Linked DNA regions of Azoarcus sp. CIB. The main gene of each other region encodes a partner of the protein of the gene in region 2 in a complex. Links are inferred from orthologs where the notes say so. Each region holds a gene or a part of one and is shown on either strand. Other genes may lie near its edges. The genes, in order: AzCIB_RS13125 and AzCIB_RS13985.

The links.
Region 1: the proteins of AzCIB_RS13985 (region 2) and AzCIB_RS13125 are in contact, whole or in part, in a cryo-EM structure (PDB 9GE8), measured with the Escherichia coli proteins. The link is inferred for Azoarcus sp. CIB from one-to-one orthologs.

Annotation. Positions count from the first base shown.
Region 1 is NZ_CP011072.1:2,965,610-2,972,949, forward strand. What follows is about bases 2,666-5,591. They hold AzCIB_RS13125 (arylesterase), read left to right. Parts: upstream 2,666-3,785; coding sequence 3,786-4,397; downstream 4,398-5,591. Other genes in these bases: hpnE (hydroxysqualene dehydroxylase HpnE), read left to right, coding at 2,666-3,072; AzCIB_RS13120 (ABC transporter ATP-binding protein), read right to left, coding at 3,083-3,802; selD (selenide, water dikinase SelD), read right to left, coding at 4,439-5,479; mnmH (tRNA 2-selenouridine(34) synthase MnmH), read left to right, coding at 5,536-5,591. In the rest of the region: squalene synthase HpnC, read left to right, coding at 79-912; presqualene diphosphate synthase HpnD, read left to right, coding at 909-1,742; more of hpnE, read left to right, coding at 1,762-2,665; more of mnmH, read left to right, coding at 5,592-6,585; AzCIB_RS13140 (sigma-54-dependent transcriptional regulator), read right to left, coding at 6,592-7,340. UniProt on the Escherichia coli protein: TesA is a multifunctional esterase that can act as a thioesterase, lysophospholipase and protease.
Region 2 is NZ_CP011072.1:3,157,411-3,164,952, forward strand. Bases 2,367-5,494 are described here. They hold AzCIB_RS13985 (ABC transporter permease), read right to left. Parts: upstream 5,115-5,494; coding sequence 2,619-5,114; downstream 2,367-2,618. Other genes in these bases: AzCIB_RS13980 (cytochrome c3 family protein), read left to right, coding at 2,367-2,489; AzCIB_RS13990 (M20 aminoacylase family protein), read right to left, coding at 5,146-5,494. In the rest of the region: GTP 3',8-cyclase MoaA, read left to right, coding at 1-209; AzCIB_RS13975 (NHL repeat-containing protein), read left to right, coding at 598-1,485; more of AzCIB_RS13980, read left to right, coding at 1,578-2,366; more of AzCIB_RS13990, read right to left, coding at 5,495-6,312; AzCIB_RS13995 (histone deacetylase family protein), read left to right, coding at 6,450-7,406; AzCIB_RS14000 (ankyrin repeat domain-containing protein), read right to left, coding at 7,414-7,542.

The DNA.
Region 1 (7,340 bases), 190 kb from region 2 along the record:
GCACTTAGTTCCTGCGATTACCCCGGCGTGCCATGCGGCGGCGCACGCGGCTTCGCGTATACTCGCGGCGCCCCGATCATGCCCGTCGACCACTACGAAAACTTTCCTGTCGCGTCGCTCCTGCTTCCGGCCCGCCTGCGCGAGCCCGTGGAGGCGATCTACGCGTTCGCACGCACCGCCGACGACATCGCCGACGAGGGCGACATGGCCCCCGTTGCACGCCTCGCGCGGCTGAACGACTACCGCATCGAATTGAATGCGATCGGCGCCGGCCAGCCGCCGCGCGATGCCTCGCTCGCGCCGATCTTCACCCGCCTCGCGGCGAACGTCCGCGCCCACAGATTGCCACTGCGGTATTTCCGCGACCTGCTCGACGCCTTCAGCCAGGATGTCGGCAAGACACGCTACGCCGATTTCGCCGAACTGCTCGACTACTGCCGCCGCTCGGCGAACCCCGTCGGGCGGCTGCTGCTGCACCTCTATGACGCAGCGACGCCGGACAACCTGCGCCGCTCCGACCTGATCTGCACGAGCCTGCAGCTCATCAACTTCTGGCAGGACATCGCGATCGACTGGCGCAAGCAGCGCATCTACCTGCCACAGGCCGACATGGCGCGCTTCGGCGTTGACGAAGCCCACATCGACAGCGGGCGCTGCGACGATGCGTGGCGCGCCCTGATGGACTTCGAAGTGCAACGTGCGCGCGCGATGATGCTCGAAGGGGCGCCACTCGCAAGGCAACTGCCGGGACGCATCGGCTGGGAGCTGCGCCTGATGGTGCTGGGCGGCCTGCGCATCCTCGAACGCATCGAGAAGGTGGGTCACGACGTGTTCCGCCACCGCCCCACCCTCACCCGCAGCGACTGGCCGCGCCTCGCCTGGCGCGCCGTGTATTACCCGAGAATCCGATGAATCCGCACGATTACTGTCACGACAAGGCTGCCAAGAGCGGCTCCAGCTTCTACTACAGCTTCATGTTCCTGCCGCCGGAGCGCCGCCAGGCCATCACGGCCCTGTATGCGTTCTGCCGCGAGGTGGATGACGTCGTCGACGACTGCCACGACGTGCAGGTCGCGCAGACCAAGCTCGACTGGTGGCGCAAGGAAGTTTCGCAGGCGTATGCGGGCTCCCCCAGCCATCCGGTCGGATTCGCGCTGAAGGACGTCAGCGCGCGCTTCAACCTGCCGCGCGAGCAGCTGCTCGAGATCATCGACGGCATGGAGATGGACCTCACGCAGACCCGCTACCTCGACTTCAAGGGCCTGCAGCTCTACTGCTACCGTGTCGCCAGCGTGGTCGGCCTCCTCGCCGCAGAGATCTTCGGCTACCGCGAGCGCCAGACGCTGAAGTACGCGCACGACCTCGGCATGGCTTTCCAGCTCACCAACATCATCCGCGATGTCGGCGAGGACGCGCGCCGCGGCCGCATCTACCTGCCGATCGAGGATCTGCAGCGTTTCAAGGTCCCGGCGAGCCAGATCATGGAAGGGCGCCACGACGACAACTTCCGCGCGCTGATGGCCTTCCAGGCCGAGCGCGCCGAGAAGTTCTACGACCAGGCGCTCGCCCAGCTTCCCGCTGCCGACCGCAAGAGCCAGCGCCCCGGCCTCGTGATGGCGGCGATCTACCGCACGCTGCTGCGCGAGATCGCCAGCGACGGCTTCCTCGTGCTCGACCGCCGCACCTCGCTGACGCCGGTGCGCAAGCTGTGGATCGCCGGCAAGACCTGGGTGCGCGCATGACGACGCAGCGGGCCCGGCGATGAACCATCCGGTCGCGGTCATCGGCGCCGGCTACGCCGGCCTGGCGTGCGCGGTCGAACTCGCCCGGCGCGGCGTGCAGGTGACCGTGTTCGAGCGCTCGCACACGCTCGGCGGACGTGCGCGCGTGGTCGTGAAGGACGGCTGGCGCGTCGATAACGGCCAGCACATCCTGCTCGGTGCCTACGGCGAACTGCTGCGCCTGCTGCGCGTGACCGGCGGCTCGCCCAAGGAGCTCGCCCACCTGCCGCTCACGCTGCACACGCCGGGGCAGCTGCACCTACAGGCCGCCCGCCTGCCCGCCCCGCTGCACCTGGCGTTGGGCCTGCTGAGTGCCAAGGGCCTGGGCTGGGGCGACCGGCTCGCGATGCTGCGCCTGATGCGGGTGCTGAAGAAACGGCGCTTCCGCGTCGACGCCGGGCAAAGCGTGGCGGGGCTGCTGCATGAGCTGCGTCAGCCGCAACGCCTCGTGCAGCTAGTGTGGGAGCCGCTGTGCGTGGCCGCGCTGAACACGCCGCTCGCCGAGGCCTCGGCGCAGGTGTTCGCAAACGTGCTGCGCGACAGTCTGGGCGCCGGCGCGGCGGCGAGCGAACTGTTGATCCCGCGCATCGACCTGTCCGAACTCTTCCCCGTACCGGCAGCGCGCTACCTCGCCGTGCGGCGCGGCAAGCTGCGCACCGGAACGCCGGTCGAAGCGATCCATCAGGTGCAGGGCGGATTCCGGCTGGACGGCGACCCCGCGTCGCGGCAGGTCTATGCGCAGGTGGTGCTCGCGACGGCGCCGCACCACGCCACGGCCCTGCTGAATTCCGTCGGCCACTGCGAACGGCTGTCGGCGATGATCGCCGCGCTGCCAAGCGAGCCGATCACGACCGTCTACCTCGCGCTCGGGCCGACGGTGCGTCTGCCCTATCCGATGATCGGTCTCGCGCGCGGGCCGGCGCAGTGGGCCTTCGACCGCGGTCAGCTCGGCGGGCCGCAGGGCCTTGTCGCCTGCGTCATCAGCGCGCATGGTCCGCACGATGCGCTGTCCCGCGAAGACCTGCTGCTGGCCGTGCATGCGCAGCTCGAGCAGGAACTCGGCCTGCGCCTGCCGCCCCTCGAGTGGTCGCAGGTGATTACCGAAAAGCGTGCGACCTTCGCCTGCCGTCCCGGTGTCTCGCGCCCCGGCGCGCAGACGCCCGTGCCGGGGCTGTGGCTCGCGGGCGACTACCTCGATTCGGATTACCCGGCGACGCTGGAATCGGCGGTGCGCTCGGGAATCAATGCGGCCTCGCGCGTGCTGCGCCGCATCGCCAGCACGGCGGCCTGAACCCGTCGCCTCAGGCGGGCCGCAGCGCCGCGGGCTCGACGAGGCGTCCCGCCTGCATGTGCAGCACGCGGTCGCAGCGCGCTGCGAGCGACTCGTCGTGCGTGACGAGGATCAGCGTAGTGCCGGACTCCCGGTTCAGCGCGAACATCAGCTCGATCACCGCCTCGCCGGTCACCGCGTCGAGGTTGCCGGTGGGCTCGTCGGCGAGGAGCAGGCGCGGATCGGGCGCGAAGGCGCGCGCCAGCGCGACGCGCTGCTGTTCGCCGCCGGAAAGATGCTTGGGGTAATGTCGCAGGCGGCTGCCGAGGCCCACGCGCTCGAGCCACTGCCTTGCCGTGGCCGCTGCATCGCGGGCGCCGGCGAGTTCCAGCGGGAGCATGACGTTCTCGAGCGCGGTGAGTGCCGGCAGCAGCTGGAAGGCCTGGAACACGAAGCCGATCGACTCGCCGCGCAGGGCTGCACGGTCGTCCTCGCCGAGCGCGAACAGATCCCGGCCGAGAATATGCACGCCGCCGCTGCTCGGAACATCCAACCCGGCGAGCAATCCGAGCAGGGTCGATTTGCCCGAGCCGGAGGCGCCGACGATCGCGACCGACTCGCCGGCCGCGACGTTGAACGTGACTTCCTGCAGAATCTTGAGCGTGCCTTGGCCGTCGGCCTGCTCGACGCTCTTCGACAGCCCCGAGACTTGCATCACCGGAACGGAGAACTCAATGCCGCTGCGATCCATCGTGACCTTCTTGTTCGCAATCCTGTTGTCGGGTGCCGCCCAGGCGGCAACGATACTCGTGTGGGGCGACAGCTTGTCCGCCGGCTATGGCCTGCGGCCGAAGGAAGACTGGCCCACCTTGTTGCAGACGCGACTTGCACGCGAAGGGTTCCGCCATGCCGTGATCAATGCTTCCGTGAGCGGGGAAACCACGGCCGGAGGACGCACGCGTCTGAGCGCGGCCCTCGACCGCCACAAGCCCGACCTCCTCATCCTGGAACTCGGCGCCAACGATGGCCTGCGCGGCCTGCAACCCGCGCTGATGGGCGAAAACCTGAGCGCGATGATCCAGGCGGCGCGCGGCAAGGGCGCGAAGGTGCTGCTAGTAGGCATGCAGCTGCCGCCCAACTACGGCCCCGCCTACACGCGGCGCTTCCACCAGACCTTCGCCGAGGTGGCACGAGCCGAAAAGGTGCCCCTCGTTCCCTTCCTGCTCGACGGTTTCGCCGACAAGCCGGAATTGTTCCAGCCCGACGGCATCCATCCGACGGCCGAGGCCCAGCCCTTGATCGTCGAAACGGTGTGGAAGGGACTGAGGACGCTGCTCAAGGGCTGAATCGGCCTGCCGGGCCGGTCCGCACCCGGCCCGCATCGATCTCACTCGACGCGCAGCACCGCTTCGCCCGCGACCATGCGCCCGATGACGTGGCCCTCGCTGCCCTGCTCCGCGCGGATCGCCGCCAGCACCGCATCGACGCCGGACTCGGCGCAGGCGATCAGCAGGCCGCCGCTCGTCTGCGGGTCGGTGATGAGCTTGCGCTGCCACTCCGGCGCATCGGCCGGCATCGCCACATCGTCGCCGTAGCTCGCCCAGTTGCGCGTCGAGGCCCCGGTGGCGATGCCGTCGCGCACGAGCTTCTCGGCGGCGGCGATTTTCGGCAGCGCATCGAAATTCACGGTCGCGCCAAGCTTCGAGCCGCGGCAGATCTCCAGCAGGTGCCCGGCCAGCCCGAAGCCGGTGACGTCGGTCACCGCATGCACGCTGCCCATGCCGGCGAGGCGTGCGCCGACGCGATTGAGCAGCGTCGTCCAGCGCAGCATCTCGGCGTAGTCCGCATCCGTCAGCAGGCCCTTCTTGAGCCCCGCGGAGAGGATGCCGATTCCGAGCGGCTTGGTCAGGATCAGCACGTCGCCCGCCTGCGCGCCGGCGTTCTTCTTGACCTGCGCCGGATCGACGACGCCCAGCCCGACGAGGCCGTAGATCGGCTCCAGCACGTCGATGGAATGGCCGCCGGCGATCGGGATGCCCGCGTCGCGGCACACCGCGGCGCCGCCCTCGAGGATGCGGCCGATGACCTCGGGCGGCAGCTTGTCGAGCGGCATGCCGACGAGGGCCAGCGCCAAGATCGGGCGCCCACCCATCGCGTACACGTCGGACAGCGCATTGGTCGCGGCGATGCGGCCGAAATCGTAGGGGTCGTCGACGATGGGGGTGAAGAAATCCGTCGTCGCGACGATGGCCTGCCGCTCGTTCAGCTGGTACACCGCCGCGTCGTCGGCGGTTTCGGTGCCGACGAGGAGCTCGGGCGGGACGATGCCGGCCGGCGCATGCGCGAGGAGTTTCGACAGCACGGCGGGCGCTATTTTGCAGCCGCATCCACCGCCGTGGGAGAATTGCGTGAGTTTGATCTGATCCATGGATTCCGAAGGGGAAAGACGGCCGCCCGGCAAACACCGGCGCGCCGCGACAAGGCATGAAAAAAGGCATCGCGACCGTAGCACAGCTGGACACCTTTGACGAGTTCATCGACGCCCGCAGCCCCGCGGAATTCGCGGAAGACCACATCCCCGGCGCGATCAGCTGCCCGGTGCTGGACAACGAACAGCGCGCCATCGTCGGCACGATCTACAAGCAGCAGTCGGCTTTCGAGGCGCGCCGTATCGGTGCCGCGATGGTCGCCGAAAACATCGCCCGCCACCTGCGCGAGCGCTTCCAGGACAAACCCAAGGACTGGCGCCCGCTCGTCTACTGCTGGCGCGGCGGCCAGCGCAGCGGCTCCTTCGTGACCTGGCTGCGGCTCATCGGCTGGGACGCGTGCCAGCTCGAAGGCGGCTACAAGACCTGGCGCCGCATGGTCGTCACGGAACTGGAGACCCTGCCGCAACGCTTCGACCTGCGCGTGCTCTGCGGGGCGACCGGCAGCGGCAAGACGCGCGTGCTCGAACAGCTCGCGGCACTCGGCGCGCAGGTGCTCGATCTCGAGGATCTCGCCGCGCACAAGGGATCGGTGCTGGGCGCCCTGCCCGACCGTCCACAGCCGACGCAAAAGTCCTTCGAGACCTGCCTATACGAAAAGCTGCACGGCTTCGACCCCGCGCGCCCGGTCTTCGTCGAGGCCGAAAGCCGCAAGATCGGCCGCATCCACCTGCCCGAGGGCCTGATCGCGCACATGCGGGCGAGCCCCTGCGTGGCGATCGAAGCGACCCGCGACGCGCGCATCGAATTCCTGGTGCGCGACTACGACTATCTCGGCGACGACGTGCCCGACCTGCAGAGCCGTATCGATTTCCTGCGCGGCCTGCAGAGCAACGAGATCATAGACCGGTGGAAGACGCTCGCCGGGCAGCACGACCTGCCCACGCTGTACGGGGAGTTCATCGACCTGCATTACGACCCGCTCTACCGGCGCTCGCAGAACCACAATTTCGCGCGCTTCCCGGATGCCCCGAGCTTCGCCTGTGATGACCTCACACCGCCCGGCATCCGCGAGCTGGCGCAGCGGATCCTCGCGGCGCAGGCGTAAGCGACCTCACACGCTGGCCACCGTAAGCCCGAACTTGTCGATGCGGTAGCGCAGCGTATCGCGGCTGATGCCGAGTACGCGGGCCGCACGCGACACGTTCCAGCCGGTCTGGCGCAACGCGTCGAGCAGGGCGCGGCGCTCCATGTCCTCGAGCGTCTGCGGCGCGGCAGGCGCGACCGGCGCTGCGGGCGCAGGCTCCGGCACGCCATGCGGCATGGGCGGCACCGTGACCCCGGTCGACAGCGACAGCTGCGGCGCATCGATCGTCGGCCCGGTGGCCAGCAGCACGGCTTGTTCGAGCACGTTGCGCAGCTCGCGCACATTGCCCGGCCAGCAGTGCGCGAGCAGCAGTGCGTCGGCCTCCCGCGTCAGCGCGGGCGGGTTCTTGCCGTAGCGCGCGGCGTGAAGCCCGATGAAATGACGTGCCAGCGACAGGATGTCCGCTCCCCGCTCGCGCAGCGGCGGCAGGCTCAGCTGGAACACGCACAGGCGGAAGTAGAGGTCAGCGCGGAAACTGCCTTCGCGCACCAGGGCCTCCATCGGCCGATGCGTGGCGGCGACGATGCGCACATTCACATGCTGGTCGCGCAGGCTGCCGATGCGCCGCACGATCTTTTCTTCCAGCAGTTTCAGCAGCTTGGCCTGCAACGACAGATCCATGTCGCCGATCTCGTCGAGGAACAGGGTTCCGCCCTCCGCCGTCTCGACGAGGCCCAGCTTGCGCTCGCGCGCATCCGTAAATGCGCCGCGTTCGT
Region 2 (7,542 bases):
GCCTGTCGACCGAGGGCAAGCTCTACACCTGCCTCTTCGCACAGAGCGGCCATGACCTGCGCACCCTGTTGCGCGCCGGGGCGAGCGATTCCGAACTCGATCAAGCCATCGCAGCCGTCTGGCAGCACCGCGAGGATCGCTATTCGGAAATCCGCACCGCCAACACGGCCGGTCTGCGAAAGATTGAAATGTCGTACATCGGCGGCTGAATACCCGCCGGCCCAAGAGGGTCCGAATCTTGCTTGATTAGACGGTTCCGCGAGTCCCCTGATGCAAGGGCTCCCGCGGTGCTCGTTCAAATATTGCGCATTGCCACGACCAGCCGGGATCGCGCACGACAAGATGACTCTCAGCACTCCGAATACCTCGACATACGCAACGTCACCACGACGGGCAATTGCACTCCTTGCTCTCGCAGGCGTCACATGCCTGATCGCAAGCGGCTGTTCAACGTCCGACGCTCCCGACAAGAGAAGCGCGAAGGAATACCAGCTTGCATGGCCTGAACCGCCAAACGAAGCGCGCTTCGTGTACGAAGCTCATCTACGGTCAGAAATTAACGTCCGCCCCGAGACGGACGATGGTCAGACGAGAAAGATGCTTACCGGCAAGGGTTCGGTATCGGAAGAACTTGTCTACCGCAAACCCGCAGCCCTCGCAGCCCGCAACGGACGCATCTACGTTGCCGACCCCCCGACTGGTGCTGTCGTCGTCTTCGACGCCGCCCGTCAGCGCTTGTTTCGAATGGGCATCCGCGAACCGAACAACGTCGTCAAGCCCGTTTCGATTGCAATCGACGACAAGAATTTTGTTTACGTCCTCGACGGCAAACTGCGCAAGGTGATGGTCTTTGACTCCCTCGGGCTTTTCCAGTTTGCCGTCGGCGCTCCGAATGCCCTCGTTCAGCCCTCGGGAGTCGCCGTCAGCGCCGACGGAAAGAAGATCTTCATCGTCGATCGAGGCAGTTTCGACGGCGACGATCACAAGATAATTGCTTATTCGCCCGACAACGCAGAACTCTTCCGGCTTGGTCCCCGTGGATCGGAACCTGGCGAGCTCAACATTCCCTTGGCGGCGACAACGACACCGGATGGACGGCTCGCGGTTCTTGATTCCGGGAATTTTCGAGTGCAAATCTTCGACCTGAACGGCAAGTATCAATCCCACTTCGGTAGCGTGGGGAATGGCTACGGGCAGCTTTCACGACCACGCAGCATCGCGTCGGACCGGGACGGTAACCTCTATGTCTCCGATGCATCGTTCAACAACGTCCAGATCTTCACCGGGACAGGTGAATTGCTCATGTGGGTCGGGGGACCGGGAATGGAGAACTACCCCGGGAAGTTCGGCCTGATCGCAGGCATTGCGGTTGATGAGACCGGGCGACTCTACATCGCGGACCACTACCACCAGAAGGTCGAGGTCTACAGGCGTGCCGACAAGCAGCAAACGCCAAGCACAGAACAAAACCTTACCAGCAAGTAGCAAGACTCAGACGCCCGGGCGCGACAAGCCGATTGCAGGCATTCTTTTTGCATACCATTGCAACAACAACAACTCCAGATGCTCAAGACACTATGAACAAGAAAATCGGTGCAGCGCTGATCATCGCATTGGGTACGTTCGCATTAGGACCTGTCCTGGCCGGAAACGACCGATTAAGCGAGTTCTCGAATCAGGGCACGATCGGCAACACCCGCCACAACTTGACCCAGCGGCCAACTGACGGTAGCACCGCGATCAATGCTGGCATGATGGAGGCGTACCGGAACGACTACCAGCAGGTGTGCGTCTACTGCCACACGCCACACGCGGCGAACACCAATATCAATGCGCCCCTGTGGAACCGCACGGTTCGCACGACGACCTACACCCTCTACACGCAACAAACGCTCTCGCAGGACACGACCCAGCCAGGACCGAACTCGCTGACCTGTCTGTCCTGCCATGACGGCCAGACTGCGGTCGACTCGATCGTCAACATGCCGGGCTCAGGCGGCTACAACGGTGCGCTGGCGCTGAACCCCTCCGCAGGAACCATGGAATCATTGCTGGACACATGGCGACTGAACGGTGGCGACCCGACGGCGGTTACGCACCAGGGTCTGAACTCGGACCCCAACAGCGAAACCAGCTGTCTCGGCTGCCACTCGCCCGGGAAGACCTCTGCAGCCACGGACTTCACTGTCTTTGCGCTGGGTACCGACCTCACCAACGACCATCCGGTCGGCGTCAAACTCCCTGCCGGCAGCGATTGGAACGTCCCTTCGGGCACCTTCCAGAACATCCGGTTCTTCGACAAGGACGGCGACAACCGGCCCGACAAGGACGAACTGCGCTTCTACGACTCCGGCGACGGCTTCGAAGTCGAATGCGCTTCCTGCCACGACCCCCACGGCGTGCCGGGCACGACCTCGAAGTTCCTACCGACGTTCCTGCGTGTAACGGCAGACGGTAGCCAGATTTGCCTGACGTGCCACGTGAAGTAAGGCAGATCGTCCGGGACTACGAGAGAGGCGCCGCAAGGCGCCTTTCTCATTTTTAGAAACCATTTTACAAATATTGTCTTTGAACTGAGAAATAAGTTCAGCCCAATGTTGCATTACATGAACCATAGGTCATGAAAGGCGACGCAGACTTGCCGTCGGCGATCGCGCGAGAAGATTCCGCGTTCCCAACCACCCCGCGCCAACCACCGCACACACGCCGGCAAACATCGCAAACCCCAGCGACCAAGGCTCAGGTACATAAGGCATCTTCAACGCGTAGCGGGCGAGAACCCAGCCCAAGAGCGTCGCCCCGCCTCCGGCAAGTCCGCAGGCTAGCGCGGCGAGCACCGAAAATTCGGCCAGTAGCGCCCGGCGCAGTTGCGCATTGCGGGCGCCCAGGGTCCGCAGCATTGCAAGTTCGTAGTCGCGCTCGTCATGTGTCGATTGCAGTGCCGAGAACAACACGATGAATCCGGCCAGCACAGAGAAGGCAAACACGAACTCGACGATGAGAACCAGCTTGTCGGTCGTCGCACGTACCTGGGCAATCACGGCGTCGACGTCGATGACCGACAGATTCGGGAAGTGCTTGACCAGATCCGTGGTCAGCTGTTGATCGCCGGGAGGCTGGCGGAAGCTGGTAATCAGGCTCGCGGGGTCGCCCTCGAGCAGCCCCGGGGAAGCAATGAAGAAAAAGTTCACACGCATCGAATCCCACTCGAGGGCGCGGACGCTGGTGATCGGGGCCTCAACAAGCCGCCCGGCGACGTCGAAGCGCACGCGGTCTCCGACCTTCAGCGAAAAAGTCTCCGCCAGACCGCGCTCGACAGAAAACTGCGCAGCACTGTCCGTCCCATGCCAGCGCCCTCCTACGACTTCATTTCCATCAGGAAGCCGGCTGCCGTAGCTCAGGTTGAATTCCCGTTCTGCAAGGCGCCGCGTACGCTCGTTCTCGTAACCTTCCGGCCGAACAAGGTTTCCGTTGATCGACTCCAGCCGGCCGCGAATCATCGGACGAACTTCGGGGTCGGGCAGCCCCCGGGCGACGAACAAGGCCGACAACGCTTCGCGCTGATCCGGCTGGATATTGATCACGAAACGGTTCGGTGCGTCAGGCGGGGTCATCGCCCGCCAGTCGTCGAGCAGATCGGCGCGAACGATCGTCAGCAGTAACAGGGCGGTCATGCCAATACCGAGCGCGACGATCTGGACAACGCTTGCGCCGGTGCGGCGCACCAGGGACGCGATGCCATAGCGCCCGCCGCTTCCGCCGAGTGACGTAGTCCCTCTCATGCGACCGAGCAGGTGAAGGAATCCCCACGCAGCGGCCGCGTACACCGCCAGTGCAATACCGAAACCTCCGGCGACCTGCAAACCGAGCCGCAGGTCGTCCGCGATCCAGAACACGAGGGCAAGCAGCGAGATGGCACCGGCCGCCCAGGCGGACGCGCTACGCGTTTCCACCAGCACGATCTCGCGCCGCAGGACACGGAGGGTCGAAACACGCCCGAGGCGCAGGAGTTGCGGAAATACGAATCCGAGCAGCAGGACGACACCGACCGCAACGCCGTGCGCGAAAGGTAACAGCGAGGGCGAAGGCAGGGGCGTATTCATGATCTCGACGAGAATCAGCGCAAGCCCCTGCTGCACAGCCCAACCGAGCGATGCGCCGAGCGTCGCAGCCGCCAGTCCGAACAACGCGAACTCACCCACGACGATCCACACGATCTGCATCTGCCTGGCGCCAAGGCAACGCATCACCGCGCAGGCGTCAAGGTGCCTCTGCATGAACCGCCGGGCCGAAATTCCGATCGCAACGGCCGCGAGTATCACCGTCAGCAGTGCAGCCAGGCGCAGGAATCGCTGGGCCTGATCGAGGGCATTGCGCACTTCGGGGCGCGCATTTTCGATACTCTCGAGCGTCTCGCCGCGCCCCAGGCGGGCTTTCGCCCAGCGCTCGAATGCCGCGACCGCGTCGGGCTCACCGGCAACATGCAGCCGCCAGGTCGCCCGGCTGCCCTGGATCAGGAGACCGGACTCGGCAAGGTCTTCGGCGTTGAAAATCGCGCGGGGAAGCAGGCTGAAGAAGTTTGCGCCGCGATCCGACTCGAAGGTCACCATCCCCCCGACCCTGAACTCCAGACGCCCCAGACCGACGCGATCGCCGACCGCGACGCCGAGGGCCGCCTGCAAGCGCTCGTCGAGCCAGATTTCGCCGCGCGCGGGGATGCGATTGACGATGGCATCGGCCTGATTGGGGCCCGCGGCGACACGGATGTGCCCACGCAAGGGGTAGCCCGCGTCGACGACTTTCACGCCGGCAAGCTGCGCGACACTTTCGGTGCTCACCATGCTGGTGAACAGGACGGTGCGGGCATGCTGCAGACCCAGCCTTTCGGCCTCGCCGCGATAGCTGTCGTCCCACGGGTGATCAGCCCGCAGCAGCAGATCCCCGCCCATCAACTGGTTTGCTTCGCGATCGAGTCCGCGGGCGACGCGATCGGCGAGGAAACCCACGCTGGCAAGGCAGGCCACCGCAATGACGATGGCGATGCCCAGCAGGTGGAGTTCCCCCGCCCGCAAATCGCGCATCATCATGCGCAGGGCGAGATGCAGTGTTCTCATGCGCGGGTGGACGGCCCGCGCCGCGAAAGGTTCAGGCCTTTGGCAGCAGCCGTCGCACGAGTTCGACCCAATAGGCGACGCCGAACGGAATGATGGCGTCGTTGAAATCGTAATGCGGATTGTGGAGGGTGCAGCCACCTTCGCCGGGGCCGTTGCCTATCCACACGTAGCAGCCCGGTTTGTGGCGCAGGTAGAAGGCGAAATCCTCGGCGCCCATGCTCGGGGGCATGTCTGTCAGGACGCTGGCGCCGGGCAGGCTGCCGGCCACGGCAGCGCAGATCGCGGCTTCGTCCGCGGTGTTGATCGTCGGCGGGTAGCCGCGGCGGTAATCGACCTCGACGCTGACCCCATGGCTCGCGGCGACACCATCGCCGATGCGGGCAATGGTCGCTTCGATGCGGTACTGTACCGCGGCGCTGAACGCACGCACGGTGCCACACAGCTTCGCCCGATCCGGGATGACGTTGTAGGCTTCGCCCGCATGGAACTGTGTCACGGACACGACTGCGGAATCGAGGGGGTCGAGGGTGCGGCTGACGACCGTCTGAAGCGCCTGCACCAGCGCGGCCCCTGCGATGATGGAGTCGGTGCCGAGGTGCGGCATCGCACCATGTGCGCCCTGGCCGCGAATCTCGATGTCGAAGCGATCGGCGCTCGCCATGACGGGCCCGTCATGCACGGCGAATTGCCCCGCCGGCAAGCCCGGCCAGTTGTGCATGCCGAAGATGGAAGCCATGGGGAAGCGGTCGAACAAACCGTCGTCGACCATCGCATCGGCGCCGCCCTCACCCTCTTCGGCCGGCTGGAAGATGAAATATGCGGTGCCGTCAAAGTCGGGGTGGGCAGCGAGCACCTCGGCGGCGCCGAGCAGCATCGTCGTGTGGCCGTCGTGGCCACAGGCATGCATGCAGCCTGCGTGCTGGGAGACATGCGCGAAGTCGTTGCGCTCCTGGATGGGCAGGGCGTCCATGTCGGCACGCAGGCCGATGGCACGCAGGCTGCGGCCGGCCTTGAGCACGCCGACGACACCGGTGCCGCCAAGGCCGCGATGCACCTCGACGCCGAGGGCCTCGAGGCGGCGTGCGACGAGTTCGGCGGTACGGCGCTCTTCGAAAGCGAGTTCGGGATGGGCGTGGATATCGCGCCGCAGCGCGGTCAACGCGGGGTGGCACTGCCGGATTTTTTCGGGGATGCTCATGGCCTCACCTGTCGTCGCAGGTTTGCGATGCGGTTGTCTGTCGGGGAACATTCCGAGTGTAATGGGCATCGCGCCGCGCGTCGATCTCGCGGATCCGCACACCGCCCGTGCGTCGAAACCTGCCCAGGAATTGCTGCGTGAAACTGTTCTACGCCGACCATTTCGTCCTGCCCCTGCCCGAGGGACACCGATTTCCGATGGAGAAGTATTCCCGTCTGCGCGAGCGGCTCACGCGCAGCGGACGCTTCTCGCACGACGACTTTACGGTCCCCGCGGCGGCCAGCGATACGGAGATTCTGCGCGCACACGATGCGGGCTACGTCGAGCGTGTGGCGTGCGGGACCCTGGATCCGGCCGAGCAGCGGCGGATCGGCTTTCCGTGGTCCGAACAGATGGTGGAACGCTCGCGACGCTCGGCGGGGGCGACGCTCGCCGCATGCCGGCACGCGCTGGTCGAGGGATGTGCTGCGAATCTCGCCGGCGGAACGCACCACGCCCATCGCGATTTCGGCTCGGGCTTCTGCGTGTTCAACGACGCGGCCATCGCGGCGCTGGCGATGCGCGCGGAAGGCCGCGTGCGGGCGGTGGCGATCATCGACTGTGACGTGCATCAGGGCGATGGTACCGCCACGATCCTCGCTGGCGAGCCGGACGTGTTCACGCTGAGCCTTCACGGCGAGAAGAATTTCCCCTTCCGCAAGGCGGTATCGAGCCTCGACATCGAGCTTCCCGACGGGACCGGGGACGCGGCCTATCTTGCGGCGCTTCGCGGCGGACTGGAGCAGGGATTCGCGGCGGTGCAGCCGGACCTCGCGATCTATCTTGCCGGCGCCGACCCGTATCGCGATGATCGCCTGGGACGTCTTGGGCTGAGCTTCGAGGGGCTGGCCGCGCGGGACGAGATGGTGCTGCAACACTGCGTCGAGCACGGAACGCCGGTCGCAATCGCGATGGCGGGCGGTTACGCGCGGGAAATCGACGACACCGTCGCCATCCACGCGACGACGATCACGACGGCGGCCTGCTTCGCGCCTGCCCTGCAAGCCGCTGCGCTTGAACGGACGGCACGCGGATCCGCGCCGCCTCCCCGATAAGTATCGTTCAGCGCGCGCCGGCGGCCTGCCGGCGGTTGCGTTCTGCGCGCAGCAGAGCGGCAATGTCGGTGTTCCCGTTTTCCTGCGCCCAGCTTTCGGCGGTGAAGCCGGCGTCGTTCTTCTGGTCGAGATCGGC